One region of the Streptomyces sp. P9-A2 genome, then DNA from elsewhere that is predicted to be linked to it. Evidence: riboswitches for the same ligand, from Rfam matches in the RefSeq annotation. Region 1 holds a riboswitch; the other holds the start of a gene.
The links. A riboswitch is a leader RNA that binds a small molecule or an ion and turns the genes downstream of it on or off. The one in region 1 is predicted to bind thiamine pyrophosphate.
Positions count from the first base shown of each region.

Region 2: it holds a riboswitch for thiamine pyrophosphate, as region 1 does, so the genes downstream of both, thiO (glycine oxidase ThiO) here and V4Y04_RS26820 (thiamine ABC transporter substrate-binding protein) in region 1, are expected to answer to the same signal.

Region 1 covers NZ_JAZIFX010000001.1:5,876,426-5,883,755, forward strand. Annotated here, with positions in the region: gene frr (ribosome recycling factor) at 1-259, shown strand, start outside; gene V4Y04_RS26805 (phosphatidate cytidylyltransferase) at 259-1,386, shown strand; gene V4Y04_RS26810 (hypothetical protein) at 1,663-1,839, shown strand; gene rlmN (23S rRNA (adenine(2503)-C(2))-methyltransferase RlmN) at 1,905-3,011, shown strand; TPP riboswitch at 3,060-3,165, shown strand; gene V4Y04_RS26820 (thiamine ABC transporter substrate-binding protein) at 3,244-4,374, shown strand; gene V4Y04_RS26825 (ABC transporter permease) at 4,350-6,041, shown strand; gene V4Y04_RS26830 (ABC transporter ATP-binding protein) at 6,041-7,066, shown strand; gene V4Y04_RS26835 (maleylpyruvate isomerase family mycothiol-dependent enzyme) at 7,091-7,330, shown strand, end outside.
Region 2 covers NZ_JAZIFX010000001.1:1,936,191-1,943,520, reverse strand. Annotated here, with positions in the region: gene pknB (Stk1 family PASTA domain-containing Ser/Thr kinase) at 1-929, opposite strand, end outside; gene V4Y04_RS08795 (thiazole synthase) at 1,490-2,284, opposite strand; gene thiS (sulfur carrier protein ThiS) at 2,287-2,547, opposite strand; gene thiO (glycine oxidase ThiO) at 2,544-3,740, opposite strand; TPP riboswitch at 3,738-3,849, opposite strand; gene V4Y04_RS08780 (hypothetical protein) at 3,909-4,253, shown strand; gene V4Y04_RS08775 (NAD(P)/FAD-dependent oxidoreductase) at 4,293-5,534, shown strand; gene V4Y04_RS08770 (Rv2175c family DNA-binding protein) at 5,618-5,983, shown strand; gene thiE (thiamine phosphate synthase) at 6,337-7,017, shown strand; gene metF (methylenetetrahydrofolate reductase [NAD(P)H]) at 7,209-7,330, shown strand, end outside.

The DNA of each region.
Region 1 (7,330 bases):
GGTGTTCCCGGAGCTGACCGAGGAGCGCCGTCGCGACTTCATCAAGGTCGCCAGGACCAAGGGCGAGGACGCCAAGGTCTCCATCCGCGCCGTGCGCCGCAAGGCCAAGGACGGCATCGACAAGATGATCAAGGATGGCGAGGTCGGCGAGGACGAGGGACGCCGTGCGGAGAAGGAGCTCGACGACACCACCGCGAAGTATGTCGCCCAGGTGGACGAGCTCCTGAAGCACAAGGAAGCGGAACTCCTCGAGGTCTGATGAACGAATCTTCCTGGGGGGCGCCGCCGCAGGCCGGGGACTGGGGGCCGCCCGACCAGGGGGCCGTCCAGGGAGCTGTCCCGGCGGGTCCCCCGTACGACGCGCACCACGCGCAGCAGACTCGCCCCATGCCGATCGTGCCCGGCACGCCCGAACACGGCGGTGATCAGGAGACGGACCGGAGGGCTGCCCGGCCGAGCGGCCCTCTGTTCCGAGACGAGCCGACACGGGCGCGCCCCCACCCCGGGGAGATGCCGCAGAATCCGGAGCCCATGCCCGACGCCCCGCAGCCGGCGCCCCCGCCGCAGAAGAAGAGCGCGGGGCGTGATCTGCGTGCCGCGATAGGGGTGGGCGCCGGGCTCTGCGCGCTGGTCGCCGTGTCACTGTTCGTCGTCAAGGCCGTCTTCGTCGGCGTCGTCGCCGTCGCCATCGTCGTGGGCCTGCGGGAGCTGACGAAGCGGCTGGAGGAGCGCAAGGGCATCAAGGCGCCGTTCGTGCCGCTCGCCGTCGGTGGTGCGGCCATGATCGTCGCCGGATACGTCTGGGGCAGCGACGGCGCGTGGATCGCGATGGCGCTCACCGCGCTGGCGGTACTGGTCGCGCGGATGGCCCAACCGCCCGAGAACTACCTCAGGGACGTCACGGCGGGGGTCTTCGCCGCGTTCTACGTACCGTTCCTGGCGACCTTCGTGTCGATGATGCTGGCCGCGGACGACGGGCCCTGGCGGGTGCTGACGTTCATAGTGATCACGGTCGTCGCCGACACCGGCGCGTACGCCATCGGCTGGCGCTTCGGCACGCACAAGCTCGCCCCCCGCATCAGCCCCGGCAAGACCCGCGAGGGCCTGCTGGGCGCGGTCGCCTTCGCCATGGTGGCGGGCACGCTGTGCATGCAGTTCCTGATCGACGACGGCACCTGGTGGCAGGGACTGCTGCTCGGGCTCGCCGTCTCGGTCAGCGCCACCCTCGGCGACCTGGGCGAGTCCATGATCAAGCGGGACCTCGGTATCAAGGACATGGGCACACTGCTGCCGGGGCACGGCGGCATCATGGACCGTCTGGACTCCCTGCTGCCGACGGCTCCGGTGGTGTGGTTGCTGCTGGTGGTCTTCGTCGGGTCCGGGTGAGGGAGGGGCGCGGCGTCGTGCGGCGCCGTGCCGCAGATGGATACGGCATGGACCGTCTGGACTCCCCGCTGCCGACGGCTCCGGTGGTGTGGTTGCCGCCGGCGGTCTTCGTCGGGAGCCGGCCGTCCGCCTCCGGCGTCATTCGAGCCCCCGCGCACATCGGCATCGTGCGCGGGGGCTCGTCCCGTCGCAGGAAGGGCTCGGCCGGGCCCGGGCACGTCCCGCCCCACAACCCCCTCCTGCCCGGCGTGTGCGCGCATCGGTAAGGTATCCGCCATGGCGCAGGCAAGGCTCGGGGCGGACGGCAGATACCGGGGTGACCTGCCATGCCGGTGGTGCGACACCCTGATCGACCAGGACGGGCGGCGCACACCGCGCCTGTACTGCCGTATGTCCCACCGCTGGAAGAGCTACGGCTCGTGGGTCGCGGCCCTGGTCGGCGGCTTGTTCTGACCGGTTCCGGGCACCTCGGCCGGTCCGCGCGGTCACCCGGTTGGATCTGCGACACTGGTACAGCTATGCCTAAGCCCGGAGAACTCGTATTCGCAGCGCCGCGCGGAGCCAAGAAGCCGCCGCGGCACCTTGCCGACCTCACGCCCGCCGAGCGCAAGGAGGCGGTCGCAGCGGCCGGTGAGAAGCCGTTCCGTGCCAAGCAGCTGTCGCAGCACTACTTCGCGCGGTACGCGCACGACCCGGAGCAGTGGACGGACATCCCGGCCGGCTCCCGTACCCGGCTCCAGGAGGCGCTGCTTCCCGAGCTGATGACCGTCGTACGGCATCTGTCGACCGACGAGGGCACCACCCGCAAGACGCTGTGGAAGCTGTTCGACGGGACGCTCGTGGAGTCCGTGCTGATGCGGTACCCGGACCGGGTGACCATGTGCATCAGCTCGCAGGCGGGTTGCGGGATGAACTGCCCGTTCTGCGCCACCGGGCAGGCCGGTCTGGACCGGAACCTGTCCACCGCGGAGATCGTGCACCAGATCGTGGACGGCATGCGGGCGCTGCGGGACGGCGAGGTGCCGGGAGGGCCGGCTCGGCTGTCCAACATCGTGTTCATGGGGATGGGCGAGCCGCTCGCCAACTACAACCGGGTCGTGGGCGCCATCCGCCGTCTCACCGATCCGGAGCCGGACGGACTCGGGCTGTCGCAGCGTGGGATCACCCTGTCCACCGTGGGACTGGTCCCGTCGATCCACCGGTTCACCGACGAGGGCTTCAAGTGCCGCCTCGCCATCTCCCTGCACGCGCCCGACGACGAGCTGCGCGACACCCTGGTTCCCGTGAACACGCGGTGGAAGGTGCGCGAGGTGCTCGACGCCGGCTTCGCGTACGCGGCCAGGTCGGGACGGCGCCTGTCCATCGAGTACGCGCTCATCCGGGACATCAACGACCAGGCGTGGCGCGGTGACCGCCTGGGACGGCTGCTGAAGGGCCGCCCCGTGCACGTCAACCTGATCCCGCTGAACCCGACGCCCGGCTCGAAGTGGACCGCCTCGCGGCCCGAGGACGAGAAGGCGTTCGTCGAGGCGATCGCCGCGCACGGTGTGCCGGTGACCGTCCGGGACACCCGTGGACAGGAGATCGACGGGGCCTGTGGCCAGCTCGCCGCGAGCGAGGGGTAGCCTGGCCGCAGTACGGACAACTTCATACCGGTCGAAAACGTCATCTTCATATTCCGACAGGGGAGCGCCACAGCGCTGAGAGTGCGGCGACGGCCGCAGACCCTCCGAACCTGGCCCAGGTCATTCTGGGTAGGGAGATCGGTCACCACTCGAGCTGTAGCGCCCTGCCCGGTGCCCATCAGGGTTCCGGGCGGGGCCGCGTCTCTTCCTGGTCACCCCCAGGAGGGAATCAGTGAGCACCACCGAGCAGGGCACCCGCAAGGCCGCGGGGAAGGTCACGCGTCAGGTCACGGTCTTGGCCGTCGGGCTGGGCCTGATCACGCTGTCCGCCTGCGGTTCGTCCGGCGGCGACGACGCGGGACCGGGCTCCACGTCCGGCGGGCCGAAGACCGTGACGCTGGTCAGCCATAACTCGTGGGCCGCTTCCGAGGACGTCATCGCCGCCTTCGAGAAGCAGTCCGGCTACCAGGTCAAGGTCCTGGAGGACGGCGACACCGGGTCCGCGGTGAACAAGGCGATCCTGACCAAGGACAACCCGCAGGGCGACGTCTTCTTCGGCGTCGACAACACCCTGCTCTCCCGCGCCCTCGACAACGGTTTGTTCCAGCCGTACGAGGTGAAGGACGCCGACAGGATCCTGCCGGAGGTCCGCGCCGACGGGGGCAAGCACCGGGTCACGCCCGTCGACACCGGCGACATCTGCGTCAACTACGACAAGGCGTGGTTCAGCGAGCGGAAGCTGACCCCGCCCGAGACCCTCGACGACCTGGTAGAGCCCGAGTACAAGAACCTCCTCGTCACCGAGAACGCCTCCACCTCCTCGCCCGGCCTCGGCTTCCTGCTCGGCACCGCCGCCCGGTACGGGGACGAGGGCTGGCAGGACTACTGGAAGAAGCTCAAGGCCAACGGCGTCAAGGTGGTCGACGGCTGGGAGCAGGCCTACAACGAGGAGTTCTCCGGATCGGCCGGTGGCAGGAAGGCCAAGGCGGACCGGCCGCTGGTGGTGTCCTACGCCTCCTCGCCGCCCGCCGAGGTCATCTACGCCGACCCCAGGCCGAAGACCGCGCCCACCGGCGTGGCCGAGGGGACCTGCTTCCGCCAGGTCGAGTACGCGGGGCTGCTGAGCAACGCGAAGAACCCCGAGGGCGGCAAGGCGCTGCTGGACTTCCTGGTCTCCAAGGAGTTCCAGGAGGACATGCCGCTCAACATGTTCGTCCACCCGGTGCGCGAGGACGCCCAGGTGCCCGAGGAGTTCGCCCGGTTCGGGCCGCGGGCGAAGGATCCCCAGACGATGGATCCGGCGAAGATCGCCGAGCACCGTGACCAGTGGGTCAAGTCGTGGACCTCACTCGTACTGAAGTAGGCCACCGGGCCGCGGCGCGCCGCGCCGCGGCCCGGTGGCGAGGGAACGCGGTGCGGCTCGGCCTGATGGTCGTGCCCGTCGCGTTCTTCGCCGTCTTCTTCGCCCACCCGATCGCCGCGATCGTCGCCCGCGGGCTGAGGACCGACGGCGTCTGGCAGTTCGGCCGGATCGGGGAGGCGCTGGCGCAGTCCGACGTCCGCCAGGTGCTCTGGTTCACCACCTGGCAGGCACTCGTCTCCACCGCCCTGACCCTGCTGATCGCCCTGCCCGGCGCGTATGTCCTCGCCCGCTTCGACTTCCCCGGCAGACAGGTGCTGCGGGCGGTGGTCACCGTTCCGTTCGTGCTCCCGACCGTCGTCGTCGGATCGGCGTTCATGGCGCTCGTCGGGCGCGGCGGGCTCCTCGACGAGCTGTGGGGGCTGCGCCTGGACACCACCGTGTGGGCGATCCTGCTCGCCCACGTCTTCTTCAACTACGCCGTCGTCGTACGGACCGTGGGCGGACTGTGGGGCCAGCTCGACCCGCGGCAGGAGGAGGCCGCGCGGATGCTGGGCGCCTCCCGGTTCGCGGCCTGGCGGAGCGTCACCCTGCCGGCCCTCGCGCCCGCCGTGGCCGCCGCCGCGCTGATGGTGTTCCTCTTCACCTTCACCTCCTTCGGGGTGGTGCAGATCCTCGGCGGACCCACCTTCTCCACCCTGGAGGTGGAGATCTACCGGCAGACCGCCGAGATCTTCGACCTGTCCACGGCTGCCGTCCTGACGATGATCCAGTTCGCCGCCGTGGGCACGATCCTCGCCCTGCACGCCTGGACCGTGCGCCGCCGGGAGACCGCGCTGCGCCTGGTGGACACCTCGGTGACCGCGCGCAGGCCGCGCGGGGCCGGGCAGTGGGCGCTGCTGGGCGGGGTGGTCGCCACCGTCGCCGTGCTGCTCCTGCTGCCCCTCGCGGTGCTGGTGCAGCGGTCGTTCGCCGGTGCCGGCCTCGGCTACTACCGGCGGCTCACCGAGGACGACGGCGGGGTGTTCCTGGTCGCACCGATCGAGGCGGTGGGCAACTCCCTGCAGTACGCCGTCGTCGCCACCGCCATCGCCGTGGTGATCGGCTCACTCGCCTCCGTCGCCCTCACCCGGCGGGACGCGGGACGGCTGGTGCGCGGTTTCGACGCGCTGCTGATGCTGCCGCTCGGGGTGTCAGCGGTGACCGTCGGCTTCGGGTTCCTGATCGCCCTCGACGAGCCTCCGCTGGACCTGAGGGCGTCCTGGATCCTGGTGCCGCTCGCGCAGGCCCTGGTCGGTGTCCCCTTCGTCGTACGGACCATGCTGCCGGTGCTGCGCGCCGTGGACGCCCGGCTGCGGGAGGCCGCGGCGGTGCTCGGGGCGTCGCCGTGGCGGGCCTGGCGGGAGGTCGACCTGCCGATGGTGCGGCGGGCGCTGCTGGTCGCGGCCGGGTTCGCGTTCGCGGTGTCGCTGGGGGAGTTCGGGGCGACCGTGTTCATCGCGCGGCCGGAGAACCCGACGCTGCCGGTGGCCGTGGCCCGGCTGCTGGGGCGGCCCGGCGAGCTCAACTACGGCCAGGCGATGGCTCTTTCAACGATTCTGATGATCGTGTGCGCGGTGGCCCTGCTGGTGCTGGAGCGGCTGCGGACCGACCGGACCGGGGAGTTCTGATGCTGCTCAGCCTGCGCGGCGCGACCGTCCGCTTCGGCGGCCGGGCGGTGCTGGACACCGTCGGTCTGGACGTCGCCGAGCACGAGATCGTGTGCGTGCTCGGGCCCAGTGGCAGCGGCAAGTCGACGCTGCTGCGCGCGGTGGCCGGGCTGCAGCCCCTCGACGCCGGGCACGTCGTGCTCGACGGTCGTGACCAGGCGGGCGTGCCCGCACACCGGCGCGGGGTCGGGCTGATGTTCCAGGACCACCAGCTGTTCCCGCAGCGGGACGTGGGCGGCAACGTGGCCTTCGGACTGCGGATGCGCGGGGCGTCCCGCACCGGCCAGGCCGACCGTGTGAGGGAGTTGCTGGAACTCGTCGGGATGCCCGGGGCAAAAGGGCGGGCCGTGGCCGCGCTGTCCGGCGGGGAGCAGCAACGCGTCGCGCTGGCCCGTGCGCTGGCGCCCAGCCCTCGGCTGCTGATGCTCGACGAGCCGCTCGGCCAGCTCGACCGCTCGCTGCGGGAGCGGCTCGTCGTCGAGCTGCGGGAGTTGTTCGGCCGGCTGGGCACCACCGTGCTCGCCGTGACGCACGACCAGGGTGAGGCGTTCGCGCTGGCCGACCGGGTCGTGGTGATGCGGGACGGGCGGATCGCCCAGTCCGGTACGCCACTCGAGGTGTGGCAGCGCCCGGCCGACGCGTTCGTGGCCCGCTTCCTCGGCTTCGAGAACGTGACCGAGGCGACGATCACCGCGGACGTCGCGGTGACGCCCTGGGGCAAGATCCCGGTACCGGCGGACGCCCCGCAGGGCACGCGCACCCTGCTGGTCCGGCCGGCCGGCGTCCGCCTGCTCCCGGACGGGGCGGACCTGCGCTGCACCGTCACCGCGCGCACCTTCCGCGGCACCCATGTCGCCGTCCGTCTCCAGCCGGCGGACGGTGACGGGCCCCTCCTGGAGGCCGCCTGCGCCCTCCGGGCGGCACCGGAGGTCGGAGACGAGGTCGGAGTGGAGTTCGACCCGGCCGAAATCGTCGTGCTCGGGTAATGAGGTCCTGCCTAGGGTGGCGGCATGACATCCCTCACGCATGACCGCTACTGCGACGAAATCGCCGACCAGGTCGGCCGGTTGCGGTCCGTGGTGACTTCGGGCACCGATCTGGACGGTACGGTTCCCACCACTCCGGAGTGGTCGCTGGAGCAGCTCGTCCGGCATGTCGGCGGTGCTCTGCGCTGGGCCGCGCTGATGGTGCGGACCCGGGCCGGGGAGGAGATCCCCGAGGAGCGGGTGCCGGGATTCGACGGACCCGAT
Region 2 (7,330 bases), 3.9 Mb from region 1:
GCGCGCGGGATGACGCTCGTACGGTCGTCCGCGTTGTGGTGCTCCGACGACAGCGCCTGGGGCGGGACCGCGTCCAGCTGCGCCGTGTCGAGGCCGCCGCGGGCCACGCGGACCTGGGCGAACAGCGCCACCGCGTCGTGCGGACGGATCTCCGGGTTGCGCGCGGTCGCCGACGCGACCAGCTCGTCCAGCGCGTACGCCATACCGGGGACGACGGCCGACGGCGGCGGTACGTCGTCGTGCAGATGCTTGTAGAGCACGATCGCGGGTGAGTCGCCCTCGTGCGGCCGCTCACCGGTCAGCATCTCGTAGAGCAGGATGCCGCACGCGTAGACGTCCACGCGAGGGTCGGCGGTACCGCTCTCGATCTGCTCCGGTGCCAGGTACGAGACCGTGCCCAGCACGGTGCCGGTGGTGTTCGTCACCGTGCCCACGCCCCGGACCAGGCCGAAGTCGGCGACCTTGACCCGGCCGTCGTCCCCGATCAGGACGTTCTCCGGCTTCATGTCCCGGTGCACGAAACCGGCCCGGTGCGCGGCACCGAGCGCGGCCAGCATCGGCTCCAGGATGTCCAGCGCGGCACGCGGCTGCAGCGCCCCGCGCTCGCGCAGCACGTCCCGCAGGGTGCAGCCGGCGATGTACTCCATCGCCAGATACACGTACCCCCGGTCGGTGCCCTGGTCGAAGACCTGCACCACGTTCGGATGGTCCAGACGGGCCACCGACTTCGCCTCGCGGATGAACCGGTCGACGAAGGAACCGTCGGCGGCGAGCGCCGGGTGCATCACCTTGAGCGCGAGCACGCGGTCGAGGCGGGTGTCCACGGCCCGGTAGACCGTGGCCATCCCGCCGACCGCGATACGCGCTTCGACGCGATACCGACCGTCGAGCACCTGCCCGACCAGAGGGTCCTGAAGGGTCGTGTCCACGCAGGGAGTCTACGAGCAGCCGCCGACACCTCCGACCGCTTCGTCGCGGATCGGTCCGCGACTGCAGCCGACCTGTGACGCAACCCACGCACACAGGCCGGGGCGGGTGCGGTTCCGGCTCCGGAACGCGTCCCAGCCTTCCGTACCCTCGTGCGGGTGCGGGTGCGGGTGCGGGTGCGGGTGCGGGTGCGGGTGCGGGTGCGGGTGCGGACCGGGGCCGCGCTCCGTGCTCCGTGGCGGGTCCGGTTCCGGCGCGGCGACGCGTTCCGACGCGGGCCCGGCCCGGTATGGGGGTCAGGCTCCGGCGCGAGTGCGTCCCGGCTCCGGAACGCGTCCCGAAGCGAATTCGGATTCGGCCTGGAACGCGTCCCGACGCGGGCCCGGGTTCCGGTTCAGGGGCGTGGTGGGACGGGATGAGGTGGGACGGGATGAGGTGGGAGGTGGTCCGGGCCATGGCACGGCAGCCGCGATGGCGGTGCGCCCCACGGGAAGCTCCCGCCTCCCGCCCGGCCGGAGACGGGCGGTGCACGGGTGGGAGCAACCCGGTGACGACGGTCCCCTCAGAACGCGGGCCGCTCCGGATCCAGCGCGGCGAGGCCCTCCGCAGGAGACGACGCCTCGGCGAAGTGCCGCCGCGGAATCCGTCCCGCCCGCCTGGCCAGCCGCCCCGCCTCGACCGCACCGCGCATGGCGGCGGCCATCAGTACCGGCTCCTGCGCCCGCGTCACCGCCGAGGCGAGCATCACCCCCGCGCATCCCAGTTCCATCGCCAGCGCCGCGTCCGACGCCGTACCGGCGCCCGCGTCCAGAATCACCGGCACGCGCGCGTGCTGCGTGATCAGCTCGAAGTTGTGCGGGTTGCGGATGCCGAGCCCCGACCCGATCGGCGAACCGAGCGGCATGATCGCCGCACAGCCGGCGTCCTCCAGTTTCCGCGCCAGCACCGGGTCGTCATTGGTGTACGGCAGCACCGTGAACCCGTCGTCGACCAGGGTCTCCGCCGCCTCCAGCAGCTCGATCGGGTCCGGCAGCAGGGTGCGCTCGTCGGCGATGACCTCCAGCTTGACCAGATCGGTGCCGAGCGCCTCCCGCGCGAGGCGCGCGGTGAGCACCGCCTCGCCGGCGGTGTAGCAGCCCGCCGTGTTCGGCAGCACCCGGATGCCCAGCTTGTCCAGCACCGACAGGACCGAGCCGTGCACCGAGGGGTCCACCCGCCGCATCGCGACTGTCGTCAGCTCCGTACCGGACGCCACCAGCGCCCGCTCCAGCACCTCGAGGCCGGCCGCCCCACCGGTCCCCATGATCAGCCGGGACGTGAAGGACATACCGCCGAGAACGAACGGATCGTCGGCCATGGTCAGCCTCCCTGGACGGCGGTCAGGACTTCCACCCGGTCCCCCTCGGAGAGGGACGTGAGCGGCCACCGCGCGCGCGGGACGACGGTTTCGTTGAGGGCGGCGGCCACCCCGGAGGGAGCCGGGGTCAGGGTGGCGATCAGCGCGTCGAGCGCCGTACCGGAAGCCACCTCGCGCGGTTCCCCGTTGACGGAGACGGAGACGGAGACGGAGGCGGAGACGGAGACGGTGGGGCCGGTCGTGACATTCGCCGGATCGTTCATGCGGACTGCTCCGTGAGTGCGGCGGCGGCGAACCGCCGGGGTGTGAAGGGACGGGCCTCGGCCGGGAGTTCACCGGTGGTCAGGGCCTCGGCCAGGACGTCGCCGGTGACCGGCGTGAGCAGCACGCCGTTGCGGTGGTGCCCGGTCGCGAGGACCAGCCCCGCCAGCGCGGACGGGCCGAGCAGCGGCGCGTTGTCGGGGGAACCGGGGCGCAGCCCGGCCCGGGTCTCGGTGAGCGGAAGTTCGGTGATCCCGGGGACGATTTCGTGGGCGTCGCGCAGCAGTTCGTACACCCCGCCCGCGGTGACGGTCGTGTCCCAGCCCTGTTCCTCGCTGGTCGCCCCGATCACCAGCTCCCCGTTCTCGCGCGGCACCAGGTACACATGGCTGCCGCGCACCACCGCGCGTACCGTCCGGCTCAGGAACGGGCCGAACCGGTCCGGCATCGTGAGCCGGACCACCTGTCCCTTCACCGGACGTACCGGAGGCAGCACATCCGCCGGGATCCCCGCGAGCCGTCCGCTGAGGCTGCCCCCGGCGAGCACCACCTGCCCGGCGCTCAGCGCGGTGCCTTCGGCGGTGACCACACCCGTGGCCCGCTCCCCGGCGACGGTGAGCCGCTCGGCCCACGCGCGGTGCAACACCACTCCCGCCCGCTCGCAGGCGGTCACCAGCGCGGCCGCCAGGCGCCGGGGGTCGATCTGGTGGTCGCCGTCCACCCGCAGCCCGCCGCGCACACCCGGTGCGAGCATCGGCTCCAGGCGTCGGCACTCCCGCCCGGACAGCCACTGCGCGTCGAGCCCCGACCGCTGCTGCAGGACGTGCAGTTCGCGCAGATGGGCACGGTCGTCGGCGTCCAGCGCGACCGCGAGGGTGCCGCAGCGGCGGTAACCGAGGTCGTGGCCGGTGGCCTCGGTGAGCTCGGCCGCGAAGCCGGGGTAGCGGCGCGCGGAGGCGAGGTTCAGACCGAGCAGGGTCTGCTCGCCGTAGTGCAGTTCCGTGACGGCGGCCAGCATCCCGGCGGCCACCCGGGCGGCGCCGGCGCCCGGCTCGGGGTCCAGCACGGTCGTGGCCAGCCCGCGCTGCGCGGCCCGCCAGGCCGTGACCAGGCCGATGATCCCGCCCCCGACGACGAGGACGTCCGGAGAACGCCCCGGAGCGCGTGGGGAGCCCGAGGTGTGTGTGGGCGACATGGGCGTCCAGCCCCTCCCTTCGCCGGCATGACCCGGATCAGGTTCATACGGTCGGAGGCCGCCAGCCTCCCTCTCAGCCCGGTGCGTCCGGGCTCCCGCGAGTGCTTTACGGTGGCCAGCCTAGCCCCGGAACAATGCCGGAACAACGAACTCACAGGGAGCCCTCACATGGCCGGTTCGCTCGACGGCCTGGTTCTCTCCCCGGTCGCCGACCAGGCACCGGGGCAGGTCGGCACCCGCACCCGGTTCGTCTACCACGAGCGGGACGGCCGGATCTGGGCCGAGTACGCGGGCGGTGACGTCGTGCGCGGACACCTGGTGGGCACCCGGGAGGGGGACCGGCTGGACTTCCGGTACGTGCAGCTCAAGCACGACGGCACCACCTCCTCGGGCCACTGCGAGTCGACGGTCGTGGAACTGCCCGACGGGCGGGTGCGGCTGGAGGAGACCTGGGAGTGGGAGTCGCAGCCGGGCAGCGGCACCAGCGTGGTGGAGCAGCTCACGGCCCTCTAGGACCTGTCCGGTCACGGGGCGGGTGTCTATGGTGATCAGGTGAGCGAGCAGACGCAGGAACGGGGACCGTCCGGGCCGCGGCGCGTGGTGGTGACGGGGGCCGGAATGGCCGGCGTACAGACAGCCGTCGCCCTCCGGGAGCAGGGTTTCACCGGCACCGTGACACTGATCGGCGCCGAACCCCACCAGCCGTACGACCGGCCGCCCCTGTCCAAGGCGGTGCTGCTGGGCACGGCGGAGAACTCCGCCTTCGACGTCGACTTCGAGACGCTCGGCATCGAACTGCGGCTCGGCTGCCAGGTGTTCGGGCTGCGCCCCGCCGACCACGAGCTGGACACGGAGGCCGGGCCGGTCCCCTACGACGTCCTGGTCGTCGCGACCGGCGCCGAACCGGTCCGGCTGCCGGGCGCGGAAGGGGTCCCGGGCGTCCATCTGCTGCGCACCCTGGACGACGTCGAACGGCTGCGGCCGGTGCTCGCGCGCCGGCAGGACGTCGTGGTCGTCGGTGCCGGCTGGATCGGCGCGGAGTTCGCCACGGCCGCGCGCGAGGCGGGCTGCGCGGTCACCGTCGTGGAGGCCGCCGACCGGCCCCTGGCCGAGGCGCTGCCCGCCGAGGTGGCCGCCCCGATGACCGCCTGGTACGACGACGCGGGAGTGGTGCTGCGGACGCACGCGCGCGTGGAGCGCGTCGAGCCCGGCGCGGTGGTGCTCGACGACGGCTCGCGACTGCCCGCGGGCGCCGTCGTCGTCGGTATCGGTGCCCGCCCCGCCACCGCCTGGCTGGCCGGCTCGGGGATCGAACTCGGCGAGCACGGCGAGGTGGTCACCGACGCCCGTCTGACGACCTCCGTGCCGGACGTGTACGCGGTGGGCGACTGCGCGTCCTTCCCCTCGAAGCGGTACGGCGAACGCCTGCTGGTGCACCACTGGGACAATGCCCTCCAGGGCCCGCGCACGGTCGCGGCGAACATCATCGGGGCGGCCACCGGTGCGTCCCCGGCGGTGTACGACCCGGTGCCGTACTTCTGGTCCGAGCAGTTCGGACGCTTCGTCCAGTACGCCGGGCACCACGCGGACGCCGACCGGACGGTGTGGCGGGGGGAGGCCGACGGCCCGGCGTGGACGGTCTGCTGGCTCCGTGCGTCCCGGCTGGTCGCGCTGCTGGCGGTGGGCCGCCCCCGCGACCTGGCCCAGGGGCGCCGGCTGATCGAGGCGGGCACGGTGATGGACGAGACGCTGCTGGCCGACCCGGCGCGACCCCTGAAGTCGGCAAAGGTGTGAGTATCCGGGCGTCCGGGTTGAACGTCCGCCCGGGTGGAGGGGTCCGACTTCCGGCTGTCGGTGCCAGATGGCAGGCTTGTCCCGTGACCGAGATTGACGCAAAGACCGATGTTCTCGTCCCCGCCTGGCTCACCCTTCCCGACATCGCCGAGATGTTCGGTGTCGAGGTGACGCGCGTCCGGCAGATGGTCAAGGACGGCCAGCTCATCGCCGTACGCCGAGGTGAGAACCGCGCACTGCACGTCCCCGCCGCCTTCATCGACGAGGACAAGATCGTCAAGGGCCTCTCCGGGACCCTGACGCTCCTGCGGGACGACGGATTCACGGACGAAGAGATGCTGGAATGGCTCTTCACCTCCGACGAGAGCCTGCCGGGCACGCCCGCGCAGGCACTGAGCGAGAACCGCGGTACGGAGGTGAAGCGCCGCGCCCAGGCGCTCGCCGTCTGACCCCGGGGCGGAACACCGGGACCCGCGCCGGCCCGGTCCGCACTTCCTCGCGTGCCCGCACCCGGTTGCGGGCACGCGACCGGGCCCGCCCTCGCACTCGTGCGCGGGTACCCGGCCGTGAAACCGGCACCCGGCGCCGCTGCCACGGGGTGCCGGGAGAACCCCGCGGGCCGGGCGGACGCCCGGCCCCGCTCACGGCCGCTCTCCCGGTCGCCGGGGTAGCGGCATAGGGTCCGTTGCGGCGTGCGCTCCGCCGGTCCCGGTGGGCCGTGAAGCATACGCCGACGCCCCACCGGGACCCGGCCCCGCGCCGGCCGGGCCCGGCCGCCATCGACACACAGGGGGATTCCCGCATGCCCGACACCGCCGCAGGCACCGCCCCGCGCGCCCGCCTCGCAAACTCCCTGGTCTACCTGTGCACCGACGCCCGCAAGAGGCAGGGCGACCTCGCGGAGTTCCTGGACGCGGTGCTGGCCGGCGGCGTCGACATCGTCCAGCTCAGGGACAAGGGCATGGAGGCCGCCGAGGAACTGGAGCACCTGGAGGTCCTCGCGGACGCCTGCGCCCGGCACGGCAAGCTGCTCGCGGTGAACGACCGCGCGGACGTCGCCCACGCCGCCGGCGCCGACGTACTGCACCTCGGACAGGGCGACCTCCCCGTCCCCGCGGCCCGGTCCCTCCTCGGCGAGGACACCCTGATCGGCCGCTCCACGCACGCCGAGTCCGAGGCCGCCGCGGCCGCCGTGCAGGACGGTGTCGACTACTTCTGCACCGGCCCCTGCTGGCCCACCCCCACCAAGCCCGGCCGCCACGCCCCCGGCCTCGGCCTGGTCCGGTACGCGGCCGGACTCGGCACCGACCGCCCCTGGTTCGCCATCGGCGGTATCGACCTCGGCAACCTCGACGAGGTCCTGGAGGCCGGCGCCCGCCGGATCGTCGTCGTACGGGCCGTCACCGAGGCGGACGACCCGGGCGCGGCGGCGGCCGAGTTCGCGAGGCGGCTGCGGCAGGCGGCGCCGGCCGTCCACCCCTGACGCGCCACCGGCGCCCCTCCCTCTCACCCGCCGCCGGCACCGCTTCCGCCGCCCGTCACTGCGCCCGCCGCCACTGTGCCCGCCGTCCCCGTTCGGCACCGCGTGTCCAAAGGGTGGACAACAAGTCGGCAATTCCGGCAAATCCCCCGCATCCGGTTGGGGGACCGGCGCCCCCTGGCTAACCTGCCGGTATGGCCCTCGGAACAGCATCCGTCAGGACTGATCACGCGCGCACCGTGCGTGACATGCTCGCCGCCGGAAAAACGACGTACTCGTTCGAGTTCGCGGCGCCCAAAACGCCCAAGGGGCAGCG